One region of the Allobosea sp. P4_C6 genome, then DNA from elsewhere that is predicted to be linked to it. Evidence: predicted binding sites of a transcription regulator. Region 1 holds the regulator's gene; the other holds the start of a gene.
The links. Region 1 encodes LexA, which represses DNA repair genes until DNA is damaged. Its sites were predicted from a motif close to TGTTCNNNNTGTGTTCNG; they were not measured.
Positions count from the first base shown of each region.

Region 2: recA (recombinase RecA) is a predicted target of LexA. The motif match lies at 1,800-1,817, and genes of this name have one in related genera.

Region 1 covers NZ_JBFUIF010000003.1:162,727-169,802, reverse strand. The annotation lists gene gltX (glutamate--tRNA ligase) at 1-466, opposite strand, end outside; gene AC1DVA_RS03675 (hypothetical protein) at 636-923, opposite strand; partial or broken gene AC1DVA_RS03670 (ComEC/Rec2 family competence protein) at 813-2,237, shown strand; gene lexA (transcriptional repressor LexA) at 2,886-3,602, opposite strand; gene AC1DVA_RS03660 (molybdopterin molybdotransferase MoeA) at 3,684-4,895, opposite strand; gene moaC (cyclic pyranopterin monophosphate synthase MoaC) at 4,953-5,435, opposite strand; gene trpC (indole-3-glycerol phosphate synthase TrpC) at 5,432-6,244, opposite strand; gene trpD (anthranilate phosphoribosyltransferase) at 6,252-7,076, opposite strand, start outside.
Region 2 covers NZ_JBFUIF010000002.1:62,435-69,510, reverse strand. The annotation lists gene alaS (alanine--tRNA ligase) at 1-370, opposite strand, end outside; gene recA (recombinase RecA) at 631-1,716, opposite strand; gene AC1DVA_RS02020 (MFS transporter) at 2,002-3,318, shown strand; gene cckA (cell cycle histidine kinase CckA) at 3,448-5,952, opposite strand; gene flhB (flagellar biosynthesis protein FlhB) at 6,023-7,076, opposite strand, start outside.

The sequences.
Region 1 (7,076 bases):
TGACCACCGTCTCGCCGGTCTGCGGCGCCTTCAGGCGGATCACCGGCTTGACGCCGGCCGGCGCCGTCGCCGGGTCGCGGTCGCGCCAGCGCCCGTCATAGCGCAGCGGCTTGCCCTCGGCGCGGGCCTTCTCGCGCATCTCGTCGAGCTCGGCCGGGGTGGCGTAGCAATGATAGGCCTTGCCGGCGGCGAGCATCTGCTCGGCGACCTCGCGATGGCGCGCCGCGCGCTGGAACTGGTAGACGGTCTGGCCGTCCCAATCGAGGCCGAGCCACTCCAGCCCGTCGAGGATCGCCGTGATGGCGGCGTCGGTCGAACGTTCCCGGTCCGTGTCCTCGATGCGCAGCAGCATCTTGCCGCCGTGCCGGCGGGCGTAGAGCCAGTTGAACAGCGCCGTGCGGCCCCCGCCGATATGCAGGAAACCGGTGGGCGAGGGCGCAAAGCGCGTGACGACGGCGTTGCTCATGGGAGGCGACTCCGGCCGGGCGGGGAAAACCGTCCGGGGTAAACGTGGGAAATGGCGCAGGTCATGACATGACAACCGGCGCGCGCCCTGTAACATGGCTTGGCCGGAAAGGTTAAGCGGTCAAATCGCAATGCCGATGGGGATGGGGCAGGCGATGCAGCCGGGGCCGTCAGGGCAGGGGGAACGGCGCGGCGCCCGCGTTGGCGCCGTGCCTCTGCGTTTGCGGCCATCCTGGCTGGCGCCGGTGCGCTTCGATGCCTGGTTGCAGGGCTGGCGGGCGCAGTTCGGCCGTGCCCTCGCGCTGGAGGCCGAGCGCCGCCGCCCGTTCCTGTGGCTGCCCGTGGCGATGGGCGCCGGCATCGTGTTTTATTTCGCGGCAGATCGTGAGCCGGCTTTGTGGGCGCCGTTGCTTGGCCTCGTCCTGAGCATCGGACTTGCCTTTGCCCTGCGCTTCCATTGCCTCCCATCGATGGCTTGCCTGGCTGCGGCCGCCGCTTTTGCCGGCTTTGGGGCGGGGGTCTGGCGTACTGCCGACATATCAGCACCGATGCTGGAGCGGCCGCGGATCGGCAAGCTGACAGGCTATGTCGAAACCGTGGAGGCAAGGGACAACGGCGCCCGCATCGTCGTGCTGGTGACCGATCTCGCGGGGGTGCCGGAGGGCGAGCGCCCGAAGCGGGTGCGCGTCAACATCCGCGCCGGCTCCGTCGCGCCCGGGGACCATATCGTCGCGACCGCCCGGCTGCTGCCTCCGCCGGGGCCGGCGCGGGCGGGCGGCTATGATTTCGGCCGCGACGCCTTCTTCAAGGGAATCGGAGCTGTCGGCAGCATATCCGGCAAGCTCGCTTTGGCGCCGCCGCCCTATCCGATGCCGACGCGTCTGGCGATCGATGTGGCGATCGACAAGGCCCGCAACGCCCTGACCCGGCGCATCGCCGAGGCCGGCGGCGGGCAGGGCGGCGCGGTGGCGGCCGCGCTCGTCACGGGCAAGCGCGGGCTGATCACCGAGGCGACCAACAACGACCTGCGCGCCGCCGGCATCTACCATATCGTCTCGATCTCGGGGCTCCACATGGTGCTCGCCGCCGGCACGATCTTCTGGCTGGTGCGAGCCTTGCTGGCGCTCTCGCAGACGATCGCATTGCGTTGGCCGGTCAAGAAGCTCGCCGCCGTGGCCGCCATGCTCGGTGCAACCGCCTACTGCATCTTCTCGGGCAGCGACGTCGCGACCGAACGCTCGCTGATCATGACGCTGGTGATGCTGGGCGCCATCCTGGTCGACCGCGCGGCGTTGAGCATGCGCAACCTCGCGCTCGCTGCGATGATCGTGCTGCTGCGCGAGCCCGAGGCCCTGCTCGGGCCGAGCTTCCAGATGTCCTTCGGCGCGGTCGCGGCACTGATCGCCTTCGCCGAACGTTGGGAGCGGCGGGACCGCGCCCGGCCTCCGCCAGTTCTGCCTTGGCCTGTCGGCCCGCTCTGGACCGCAGCGCTCGGCATCGTCGTCACCACCTTGCTCGCCACGGCGGCGACCGCACCCTTCGGCGCCTATCACTTCCAGACCTTCAATCCTTTCGGGCTGCTCGGCAATGCCATGGCGCTGCCCTTCGTCTCGCTCTTCGTCATGCCGGCGGCGGTCTTCGGCGTTTTGGCCTATCCCTTCGGGCTGGATTGGCCGGCCTGGGCGCTGATGGGGCTCGCCTCGGATGTCGTGCTGAAGGTGGCGCACTGGGTCGCGGCCATCGACCATTCAACGGTGATGATCGCGGCCTTCGGTCCCGCCGTGCTCGTCTGCTTCGTGCTGACATTGCTCTGGCTGACGCTCTGGACAACGGCCTGGCGCTGGCTGGCGGCCATCCCGCTCATGTTCGGCGTCGCCGTCGCCGGCAAGCCCGAGCGGCCGGAGATCCTGATCGAACGCGACGGCTCGGGTCTAGCGCTGCGCGGAGCCGATGGCCGGCTCGCCATCGCCGGAAAGCCCAGCCGCTTTGTCCTGCAACAATGGCTCTCGTCCGATGGTGACAGCCGCTCGCCGGACGATCCGACGCTGCGGGCCGGCATCGTTTGCGACAGCCTGGGCTGCATCGGCCGCACGGCCGATCAGCGCACCGTGTCTTACACGCGCGATCGGCTCGCAATCATCGAGGACTGCCTCCGCGCCGACCTCGTCGTCACCGCGATTTCCTGGAGCGGCGCCTGCAAGGCGAGGTTGATCAGCCGTGGCGCGCTGAGCCGCGACCTCGCTCTATCGAACAGCGACAGGCTGGAGCAGCCATGTCTCGGAGCAGGGCGCCGCAGACCGTCCCTGGAGCCGCCGCCGCGAGCAGACGCAGGCGACGCCACCCGCGCCGCGGGCCAACAATCAGCCACCCACCAACCCGGCATCGGTGTCCGTCGACAGCGACGCCGACATCGAACGGCTTCAGTAGCGCCGCATCAGATTGACGAGACGGCCCTGGATCTTGACCCGGTCCGGTCCGAGCACGCGGGTTTCGTAGGCCGGGTTCGCCGCTTCGAGCGCGATCGAGGAGCCGCGCTTGCGCAGCCGCTTGAGGGTAGCCTCTTCGTCGTCGATCAGCGCCACCACGATATCGCCGGTATTGGCCGTGTCCTGCCTGCGGATGACGACCGTGTCGCCGTCGAGAATGCCGGCTTCGACCATCGAATCGCCGCGCACTTCGAGCGCGTAATGTTCGCCGGAGCCGAGCATGTCGGGCGGCAGCGAGACGGTGTGGCTGCGGCTCTGGATCGCCGAGATCGGCGTGCCGGCGGCGATGCGTCCCATCACCGGGATCGCGATGGAGGAACGGCTGTCTTCATCGGCTCCGGAACCCGGGCGTGGCTTGCCGAGGCTGGGCTGCGATCCGAGACCGCCCTGGACGATGGCCGGACTGAACCGGGGGCGCGGCTGCGGGGCGCCGAGACCGTCGGGCTTCTTGATGACTTCGAGCGCGCGCGCCCGGTTGGGCAGGCGGCGGATGAAGCCGCGCTCCTCCAGCGCCATGATCAGCCGGTGGATGCCGGATTTCGAGCGCAGATCGAGCGCGTCCTTCATCTCGTCGAAGGAGGGCGGCACCCCGCTCTCGCGCAAGCGTTCCTGGATGAAGCGCAGGAGTTCGTGTTGCTTGCGTGTCAGCATGGTTGCCGCCAGCCCTTCAAAGCGCAGATTCGAAACAAAGCACGAACACCATACGCGTTCTGCTTGTGTTCCGCAAGCGGCCTACCGCAGCGGCAGGATCCGGCAGGGATCGCCCGTCTTGGCCGCGTCGGCGAAGGCGGGGCGGATCGTCAGCGCCTGGGCTCGCGCCAGCGTGCCGAGCATCGAGGAATCCTGCCGGCCGAAAGGTGTCGCCACCCATCCCTCGGGGCTCAACGCCAGCTCGGAACGCAGATAATCCTCGCGCTCGTCATTCGCCGGCATGTCGCGACCCAGGATGGCGGGGATGCTCCGGTCCAGATCTGCATCGGCCATGCCGAGCAAAGCCTCTATCAGCGGCAGCACGAAGAGGTGGCCGCAGACGATCGAGGAGACCGGATTGCCGGGCAGGCCGACCACGACCATGCGGCCGAGCCGGCCGGTCATCATCGGTTTGCCGGGCCGCATCGCGATCTTCCAGAAGCCGAGCTCCATGCCCGCCCGCGTCAGAGCCTCCTGCACGAGGTCATGGGCGCCGACGGAGGCGCCGCCAAGCGTGATCAGCACATCGGCATCGGCGGCCTGGGCCTGTCCGATCTTGGCGGCGAGATCGGCATGATCGTCGCGGGCGATACCGAGATCGAGGGGAGCGCCGCCGGCCTTCTCGACCAGCGCGGCCAGTGAAAACGAGTTCGAGGCGACGATCTGATCGCGCCCGACGGGCTCGCCGGGAGCGACCAATTCGTCGCCGGTGGCGAGGATCGCGACGCGGGGCTTGCGCCGCACCGGCAGAGCCGGATGCCCCATCGCCGCCGCGAGCCCGAGCGCGGCGCTGTCGAGCACCCGTCCGGCCGCCAACAACACATCGCCTTCATGAAAATCGAGCCCGGCGGCGCGCAGGAACTTGCCCTTCGCCGGCGGCACGCGCACCCGGATCGTCGGGCTGTCGACGCCGTCGGCATCTTCCTGGATCAGGATGGTGTCGGCGCCGGCCGGCATCGGTGCGCCGGTGAAGATCCGCACTGCCTGGCCCGGCCCGACGCGGCCCTCGAAAGCCCGGCCGGCGGCGGATTCGCCGATCACGGCAAGGCTGACGCCTTCCGCCATGTCGTCACCGCGAACCGCGTAGCCGTCCATCGCCGAGTTGGCGAAGGGCGGCTGGGTGCGCAGCGCCTTCACGTCGGCGCCGAGCACGCGCCAGCCGCATTGGGAGAGCGGCAGGGTCTCGGTTCCGGTCGGCCCCGGAATGCTGTCGAGCAACGCCTTGCGCGCGACGGGGACCGGGGTGAGCGCCATCAGAGCATGATGCCGAAAAGTGAGAACCGGTTTTCGGGCGACATCATGCTCACTCCTCTAACCAGCCTTCGCGTCGTAGTCGCCGGACTGTCCGCCGGATTTGTGCACGAGCCGGATATTCTCGATCCGCATCGCCCGGTCGACCGCCTTGACCATGTCGTAAACGGTGAGGCAGGCGACCGAGACGGCGGTCAGCGCCTCCATCTCGACGCCGGTCTGGCCGGTCATCTTGACCTCGGCGCGCACGCGCACACCCGGAAGCGCCTCGTCGAGATCGAGATCGACCGCGATCTTGCTCAGCAGCAGCGGATGGCAGAGCGGGATCAGCTCATGCGTGCGCTTGGCCGCCATGATGCCGGCAAGCCGCGCCGTGCCGAGCACGTCGCCCTTCCTAGCGTTGCCATCGCGCACGATCGCGACCGTCTCCGGTGCCATCACGACGCTGCCCTCGGCTATTGCCGTGCGGGTCGTCTCGGCCTTGCCGCCGACATCGACCATATGCGCCTGGCCCTGGGCGTCGAGGTGGCTGAGCCGGCTCACGCCGCGCTCTCTTGCGCCTGCCCGGTCAGCAGCGCCCGCGTTGCCGCCGTGATATCGGCCTGCCGCATCAGGCTTTCGCCGACGAGGAAGCTGCTGACGCCGATCGTGTTGAGCCGGGCGACGTCGGCATGGGTGAAGATGCCGCTCTCGCTGATGACGATACGGTCGGCGGGCACGCGTGGCGCCAGCCGCTCGGTCACGGCGAGATCGACGTTGAAGCTGCGCAGGTCGCGATTGTTAATGCCGAGAAGCCGGCTTTCGAGCTTCAGTGCACGATCGAGTTCGGCGTCGTCATGGACTTCGACGAGCACGTCCATGTCGAGCTCGCGCGCGGTCTCGTTCAATGCCCGGGCGGTTTCGTCGTCGACGCCGGCCATGATGATCAGGATGCAGTCGGCACCCCAGGCCCGCGCCTCATAGACCTGATAGGTGTCGTAGAGGAAATCCTTGCGCAGTGCCGGCAGGCCAGAGGCCTCGCGCGCCTGCGTCAGGAATTCCGGCCGGCCCTGGAAGGAGGGTGCGTCGGTCAGCACGGAGAGGCAGGCCGCGCCGCCGGCCGCATAAGCGCGGGCGAGCGAAGGCGGGTCGAAATCGGCGCGGATCAGCCCCTTGGACGGGCTGGCCTTCTTGATCTCGGCGATGAGTGCAGGGGTGCCGCCCGCGACCTTCACTGCCAGCGCCTCGGCGAAGCCGCGCGGCTTGCCGGCAGCGCGGGCGTGCCGCTCGATCTCGGCGAGGGGCATGGCGGCCTTCGCCGCCGCGATCTCCTGGCGCTTATAGGCTTCGATCCTGGCGAGGATGTCGGTCATGCCGCCCTCACGCGTTCGAGATTTTGACGAGGGCGGCGAGCGTCGCCCTGGCCTTGCCGGAATCGAGCGCGGCCGTCGCCTGGGCGAAGCCGTCCTTCAGATCCGTGGCCTTGCCTGCGACGAGCAGCGCGGCAGCAGCGTTGAAGGCGGCGATATCGCGGAAACCGGTCTTTTCGCCAGCGAGCACGGCGTTCAGCGCTGCGGCGTTCTGCTCCGGCGTGCCGCCGCGCAGCTCTTCCGGCTTGGCCGGCGCGAGACCGACATCCGCGGGATTGATCAGGAAGCTCTCGATCTTGCCGTTCTCGAGCGAGACGACGCGGGTCGGGCCGGTGGTGGTGATCTCGTCGAGCCCATCCGAGCCATGCACGGCCCAGACGCGGGTCGAGCCGAACGAGGCCAGCACCTTGACCATCGGCTCCAGCCAGGTCTCGGAGAAAGCACCAATCAGCTGGCGCTTCGCCCCGGCCGGGTTGGAGAGCGGGCCGAGCAGGTTGAAGATCGTGCGCGTGCCGAGCTCGGTGCGCACCGGCGCGACATGGCGCATCGAGGCATGGTGCGTCGGCGCGAACATGAAGCCGACGCCGGCTTCGCGGATGCATCGTTCGGTGCCGGCCGGATCGAGCCCGACCTTGACACCGAGCGCGGTCAGCACATCCGCCGCGCCGGAGCGCGAGGATGCCGCCCGGTTGCCGTGCTTGGCGACGGGCACGCCGCAGGCGGCGGTGATGATCGAGGCCAGGGTCGAGACGTTGTAGGAGCCGGAGGAATCGCCGCCGGTGCCGACGATGTCGATCGCCTCGGGCGGCGCCTTCACCGGCAGCATCTTGCCGCG
Region 2 (7,076 bases), on a different contig from region 1:
TGTCCTTGGGCAGGCCGAATTCGCGGGTGACCAGCGTCCAGGCGTGATGGATCGCCTGGTCCTTGAAATAATCGCCGAAGGAGAAGTTCCCCAGCATCTCGAAGAAGGTGTGGTGGCGCGCGGTGTAGCCGACATTATCGAGGTCGTTGTGCTTGCCGCCGGCGCGCACGCATTTCTGGGCGGTGGTGGCGCGCGAATAGGGGCGCCTTTCCTGGCCCGTGAAGACGTTCTTGAATTGCACCATGCCCGAATTGGCGAACATCAGCGTCGGGTCGTTGCGCGGCACGAGCGGGCTCGACGGCACGACTTCGTGGCCGTTGGACTTGAAGTAGTCGAGGAAGGTCGACCGGATATCGTTGACGCCGCTCATCGGTTCTTGCGCTTCTCAACACGGGCAAAGGGCCGGGTGCGCCCGGCGGGAACGACCGGTTCTAGTCAGGCGGCTCGCCCCTGTCCAGAAAGCTGGTTGCAGCGCACAGGCCGCAAGGCCTCATCTGCTAACGAAAACGGGCGACCCGAAGGCCGCCCGCGTTTCTCAGCACGTAATTCTCGGGCGAGGCAAAGCCGATACCCGGGAATCTCTTGCAGGAGATGCTCGGGTCGAGGCCGAGCAGGACGAAACTGGACTTCTCAGGCTTCGCCTTCGTCGAGATCGTCCGCGCCCGGGGTGGCTTCGTCGAGGATGCGGTCGGCGACCAGGCCGGAGTTCTGGCGGATCGTGGCCTCGATCTTGGCGGCCATGTCGGGATTGGCCTTGAGGAAGGTCTTGGCGTTCTCGCGTCCCTGGCCGAGGCGCTGGCTGTCGAAGGAGAACCAGGCGCCTGCCTTCTCGACCATGCCGGCCTTGACGCCGAGGTCGATCAACTCGCCGACCTTGGAAATGCCCTCGCCGAACATGATGTCGAACTCGACCTGCTTGAAGGGCGGCGCGACCTTGTTCTTGACGACCTTGACGCGAACCTGGTTGCCGGTCGCCTCGTCACGCTCCTTCAGCGTCGAGACGCGGCGGATGTCGAGGCGGACAGAGGCATAGAACTTCAGTGCGTTGCCGCCTGTGGTGGTCTCCGGGCTGCCGTACATCACGCCGATCTTCATGCGGATCTGGTTGATGAAGATGACCATGCAGTTCGAGCGCGAGATCGAGGCGGTGAGCTTGCGCAGCGCCTGGCTCATCAGGCGGGCCTGCAGACCGGGCTGGACATCGCCCATCTCGCCCTCGATCTCGGCGCGGGGCGTGAGCGCGGCGACGGAGTCGACCACGAGCACGTCGATCGCGCCGGAGCGGACGAGCGTGTCGGTGATCTCGAGCGCCTGCTCGCCGGTGTCGGGCTGCGAGATCAGGAGATCGTCGAGATTGACGCCGAGCTTGCGGGCATAGATCGGGTCGAGCGCATGCTCGGCATCGACGAAGGCGCAGACGCCGCCCTTCTTCTGGGCTTCGGCGATGGTGTGGAGCGCGAGCGTGGTCTTGCCCGAGGATTCCGGCCCGTAGATCTCGATCACGCGGCCCCTGGGAAGGCCGCCGACGCCGAGCGCGATGTCGAGGCCGAGCGAGCCGGTCGAGATGGTCTCGATCTCGATCGAGGGCGAGTTCTTGCCCAGGCGCATGATCGAGCCCTTGCCGAAGGCGCGTTCGATCTGGGAGAGCGCCGCATCGAGCGCCTTGGCCTTGTCCATCGAGGAGCCTTCCACGAGCTTGAGATTTGCCTGATTCACGGTTCGGGCTCCTTATGGCAGGGCTACGGGGACATCTCAATGCGTCTTGACAGGAGGATGGTCACGCTTTGTTCCAGGCAGCAAGTTCTTTTTTTGTTCCCTCTGTCAGTTTGTGTCAGGAGGAGCCGAGTAATGGTCGCGCCATGCTCGTGGAGCTGACGCCAATAGTTATTATCGTTCCATTATGCGTATGATGCATATCAAGCCATGGCATTTCCCATGCCGCGGCCTTTCGTTTCCTGTTATTGCGCCCGGCTTCCGCATTTGTTCGCGAAAGTTGCCAACGTGTCTCCCGCCCCTGCACCTGCCGCCCTGAACTCGCCGCGCCGCATCCTGCTCGCCAGCCTGATCGGCACGACGATCGAGTTCTTCGACTTCTACATCTATGCGACGGCGGCGGTGATCGTGTTCCCGAAGCTGTTCTTCCCGGGCGGCGATCCGACCACCGCCATGCTCCAGTCCTTCGCGACCTTCGCCATCGCCTTCTTCGCGCGGCCGATCGGCGCGGCGATCTTCGGCCATTTCGGCGATCGCATCGGCCGCAAGGCCACGCTCGTCGCCGCGTTGATGACGATGGGGCTTTCGACCGTCGCGATCGGCCTGCTGCCGACCTATGCCGCTGTCGGCGTGCTGGCGCCGCTGCTGCTGGCGTTGTGCCGGCTCGGGCAAGGCCTCGGGCTCGGCGGCGAATGGGGCGGGGCGGTGCTGCTCGCCACCGAGAACGCGCCTCCCGGAAAATCTGCCTGGTACGGCATGTTCCCGCAACTCGGCGCGCCCGTGGGCTTCATCTGCGCCACCGGCAGCTTCCTGGCGCTCGATGCGTTGCTCACCGACGAGCAGTTCTTCAGCTTCGGCTGGCGCATCCCGTTCATCGCCAGCGCGCTGCTGGTCTTCATGGGGCTCTATGTCCGCCTGCGCATCAGCGAGACGCCCGCCTTCCGCAAGGCGATGGAGAAGCATGAGCGCGTGCAGGTGCCCTTCGTCAGCATCTTCGCCGAGCACAAGCTCGCGCTGCTCTGCGGCACCTTCGCGGCGCTGGCGACCTTCGTGCTGTTCTACCTGATGACCGTGTTCTCGCTGAGCTGGGGCACGACCAAGCTCGGCTTCTCGCGCGATCAGTTCCTGCCGCTGCAGATGATCGGCGTCGTGTTTTTCGGCCTGACGATCCCGGTCTCGGCCGTGCTGGCCGACCGCTTCGGCCGCCGCCAGACCTTGCTGGCGACGACGCTCGGCATCGCGATCTTCGGCTTCCTGCTGGCGCCGCTCTTCGGCTCGGGCAGCACGCTCGGCGTGCTCGCCTTCTTCGTGGTCGGCCTGTCGCTGATGGGCTTTACCTACGGGCCGCTGGGCACGGCGCTGGCCGAGATGTTCCCGACGGCTGTGCGCTATACCGGCGCTTCGCTGACCTTCAATCTCGGCGGCATCGTCGGGGCGTCGCTCGCGCCCTATGTCGCGACCTGGCTCGCGACGGAGAAGGGGCTCGCCTATGTCGGCTACTATCTCAGCCTCTCGGCCGCGTTGACGATCCTGGCGCTGCTCGGGGTCGGGGCGCTGGCCGGGCGTGACGCCAAAGATGCCAGTACAGTGCCGGCGGCGCACTGAGCCAGGTCAGCCGTCATGCTCGGGCTTGCAGGAGGAGGCTCCTGCAGCTGTTCCGGCATGAGATTCTCGGGTCTGCGCTTCGCTTCGCCCGAGAATGACGCCCGCACTCAACTCCGGGCTTGAAACCCGTCAGCCCATCGCGGCTTTCACCGTCTCGACGAGCTGCTTCATGGTGAAGGGCTTGGGCAGGAAGTGGAAGCTCTCGCCCTCCGGCAGGTTCTTGCGGAAGGCCTCCTCGGCATAGCCGGAGACGAAGACGACCTTGGTGTTCGGGTTGCGCTGGCGCAGCTCGCCCAGCAGCGTCGGGCCGTCCATCTCCGGCATCACGACGTCCGAGACGACGAGGTCGATCCGGCCATCGTTCTTCAGGAAGATGTCGAGTGCCTCGACACCGGAGGCGGCTTCGTGGACGGTGTAGCCGCGTGAGACCAGCATGCGGGCGTTGAGCGCGCGCACCGCGTCCTCGTCCTCGACCAGCAGGATGACGCCGGCGCCGGTGTGATCGGCGGCGAGCTTCTTCGGCGCTTCCTTGGCGGCGGCCTCGGCGGCGATCTCTTCCTGGCTCGGGACGTGGCGCGGGAGGAATATCTGGAAGGCCGTGCCCTTGCCGACGGTGGAATCGACGAAGACGTAGCCGCCGGTCTGCTTGACGATGCCGTAGACCATCGAGAGGCCGAGGCCCGTACCCTTGCCGACTTCCTTGGTGGTGAAGAACGGCTCGAAGATCTTGTCGAGATGCTCCTGCGGGATGCCGGTGCCGCTATCCTCGACCTCGAGCAGCACATAATCGTCGGTGGGCAGGGCGGCATGCCCGAAGCTCACGCAGTCCTCGCGGGCGACGTTGCGGGTGCGCACCGTCAGCTTGCCGCCATTGGGCATGGCATCGCGGGCGTTGACGGCGAGATTGACGATGACCTGCTCGAGCTGGCCGAGATCGGCCTTTACCGGCCAGAGGTCGCGGCCCTGGCGGACGTCGAGCGTCACCTTGTCGGCGACGACGCGCTTCAGCATCAGCGAGAGGTCGGACAGCACCTCGCCGAGCTCCAGCACCTGCGGGCGCAGGGTCTGGCGGCGCGAGAAGGCGAGCAGCTGCCTGACCAGCGCTGCGGCGCGGTAGGCGTTCTGCTTGATCTGCATGATGTCCGGGAAGGACGGATCGGTCGGCCGGTGGCTGGCGAGCAGGAACTCGGAGGCGTTGATGATGACCTGCAGCACGTTGTTGAAGTCGTGCGCGATGCCGCCGGCGAGCTGGCCGACGGCCTGCATCTTGCCCGCCTGGTCCATGTTGTCGCGCAGCTTGCGCTCGGCCGTGGTCTCGAGCGCGTAGACGATGGCGCGCTCGCCGTCGCCGTCCTCCGAGGCCGCGACGGGGGTGAGGTAGAGCTTGGCCGAGCGGCCATCCTCCCCGGCGAGCGTCAGGTCGAGTGGGTTCACGCCGGCGCTGCCGTCCACGACCTCCGCGAGGGCGCGTTCGAGGCCGGACTCGGGCGCGACCAGATCGTGGATCGTCTGTGGCTGCGCGCCGGCCGGCGTCAGACGGGCGAAGGCGGCGTTGGAGCGCAGGATCGCGCCGGTCTTGTCGACGGTCGCGATCGCCATCGGCGTCGAGTGGAAGAAGCGGGCGAAACGGACTTCGGCATCGCTGCCAACGTCGATGCCGGCCTCCCCGGAGGCCCGGTTGAGGACGAGGGTGCGGGAGGGGCCGGCGCGGCCATCCTGCCCGAAGGCGACCTGATGGTGCAGGCGCACGGGCAGGGGGGCGCCGTTGCGGCGCTTCAGGTCGACGTCGAGAACCTCGACGCGGACATCGCCCGGCTGACCACGGATCGCCTGGATCAGCGCGGCGGCGGCGGGCGTGCAGATGTCGTCGAGATGCAGGCCGCCCGAGCCGAAGCGGGCGAGATCGAAATCGAGCCAGCTCGACAGCGTGGCGTTGAGGTAGGAGACCTCGCTATCGGCATCGATCGAGATGAATCCCGCCGGTGCGTGGTCGAGATAGTCGATCGCGTGCTGGAGTTCCTGGAAGGCGTTCTCCTGCCGCTCGCGCTCAGGCGTGATGTCGGTGACCGACCAGAGCGTCGCATTGCCCGCCTCGCGACGGACCGGCGAGACGCGCACGCGGTACCAGCCGACCTCGCCGCGCCCGTTCAGGGCCGGCTCGAGGCGGACCTCCTCGATCAGGCGGCGGTTCTCGCGGGCTGCGGCCGCAAGCCGGTAGATCGCCTCCGAGACATCGGCGCGGCCGGTGAGCAGCCGCCCGACCGGCTTGATGTCGTTCGCGCCGGTGGCGCCCGCCAGCGCGAGGTAGGTCTCGTTGGCGTAGACGATGTCGTTCTCGCCTTCGGTCACGACGATGCCTTCATCGGCGGCGTCGACGATCGTCTTGGTCAGGTCGTTGCGGGCGGCGCGGCCGGAGAACTGGACCAGGCCGATGGCGAAGGCGAAGAGGCCGAAGACGCCGACAACGGACAGAATGGCCAGCAGGCCGAGGATGAGCGGCTGCGCCCATTCGTTGGCGATGAAGCCGAGCGCGATGGCGGCGCCGACCAGCAGGCCCGCGACCAGCAGGATGACGCCGATATGGCCCGGCTTGTCGGAGCGATCGATCGTTGTGGTCGCCGTGGTGCCGCTCATGCGGTGAAGTCCGTTCCCTTGCGGCCGCGCCGAAAATTCGCGGCCAACCTTCCTTCGCATCCGTGCCGAGTTAGGCGCGCCGACCCTTCAGGCGCAAGACGTAACCGATGACTTCCGCCACCGCCTGATAGTGTTCGACAGGAATTTCTTCGTCGATGCGGACGGTAGCATAGAGCGCACGCGCCAGCGGTGGGTTCTCGATGATCGGCACGCGATGCTCGCCGGCGACCTCGCGGATCTTCAGCGCCATGGTATCGACGCCCTTGGCCAGGCAGAGCGGGGCGGCCATGCCGGGCTCGTATTGCAGGGCGACGGCGAAGTGGGTCGGGTTGGTGATGATCACGGTGGCCTTCGGCACGGCCGCCATCATGCGCTTGCGCACGCGCTGGGAGCGGATCTGACGCAGCTTGGCCTTGATCTCGGGATTGCCTTCGGAGTTCTTGAACTCGTCCTTGAGCTCCTGCTTCGTCATCTTCTGGCGCTGGTACCAGGAGAAGCGCTGCCAGCCGAAGTCGCCGATGGCGACGTTGGCGAAGAGCGCGAGCACGGAGCCCATCAGCTTGATGGCGAGCGTGAGCGTTGCCGGCATCAGGGCAGCGACGTTCATCTGCACGAAGGCTTCGAGCCGGTCGTGCTGGTTCCAGAGCGTGAACCAGACCACGGCGCCGATCAGCGCCGTCTTGGCGAGGCCCTTGGCGAAATTGACCCAGGCTTCCTTGCCGAACATGCGCTTGGCGCCGGCCATCGGAGAGAGGCGGCTGAACTTCGGCATCAGCGGCTCGAAGGTCCAGAGCGGCTTGTGCTGGAGCATGGCGCCCACGAGCCCGGCGCAGAGGATGAACGCGAAGGGCATGCCGAGCGCCATGAAGCCGGTCAGCACGCCCTGCCGCGTGACCTGCATGAAGGCTGCGCCATCGGAGGGAACCTGATGGGCGTTCATCAGGAAGGAGCGCAGCGACAGCATGGCGTCACGGGCCGACCAGCCGGCGGCCACCAGCAAGGCGAGGGTGAAGCCGCTGAGCACGAAGAACGTGCCGATTTCCTGCGATTTGGGTACGTCGCCCTTGTCGGTGGCCTCGTCCAGCTTTCGCTGTGTCGGGTCTTCTGTCCTGTCTTCGTTTTCG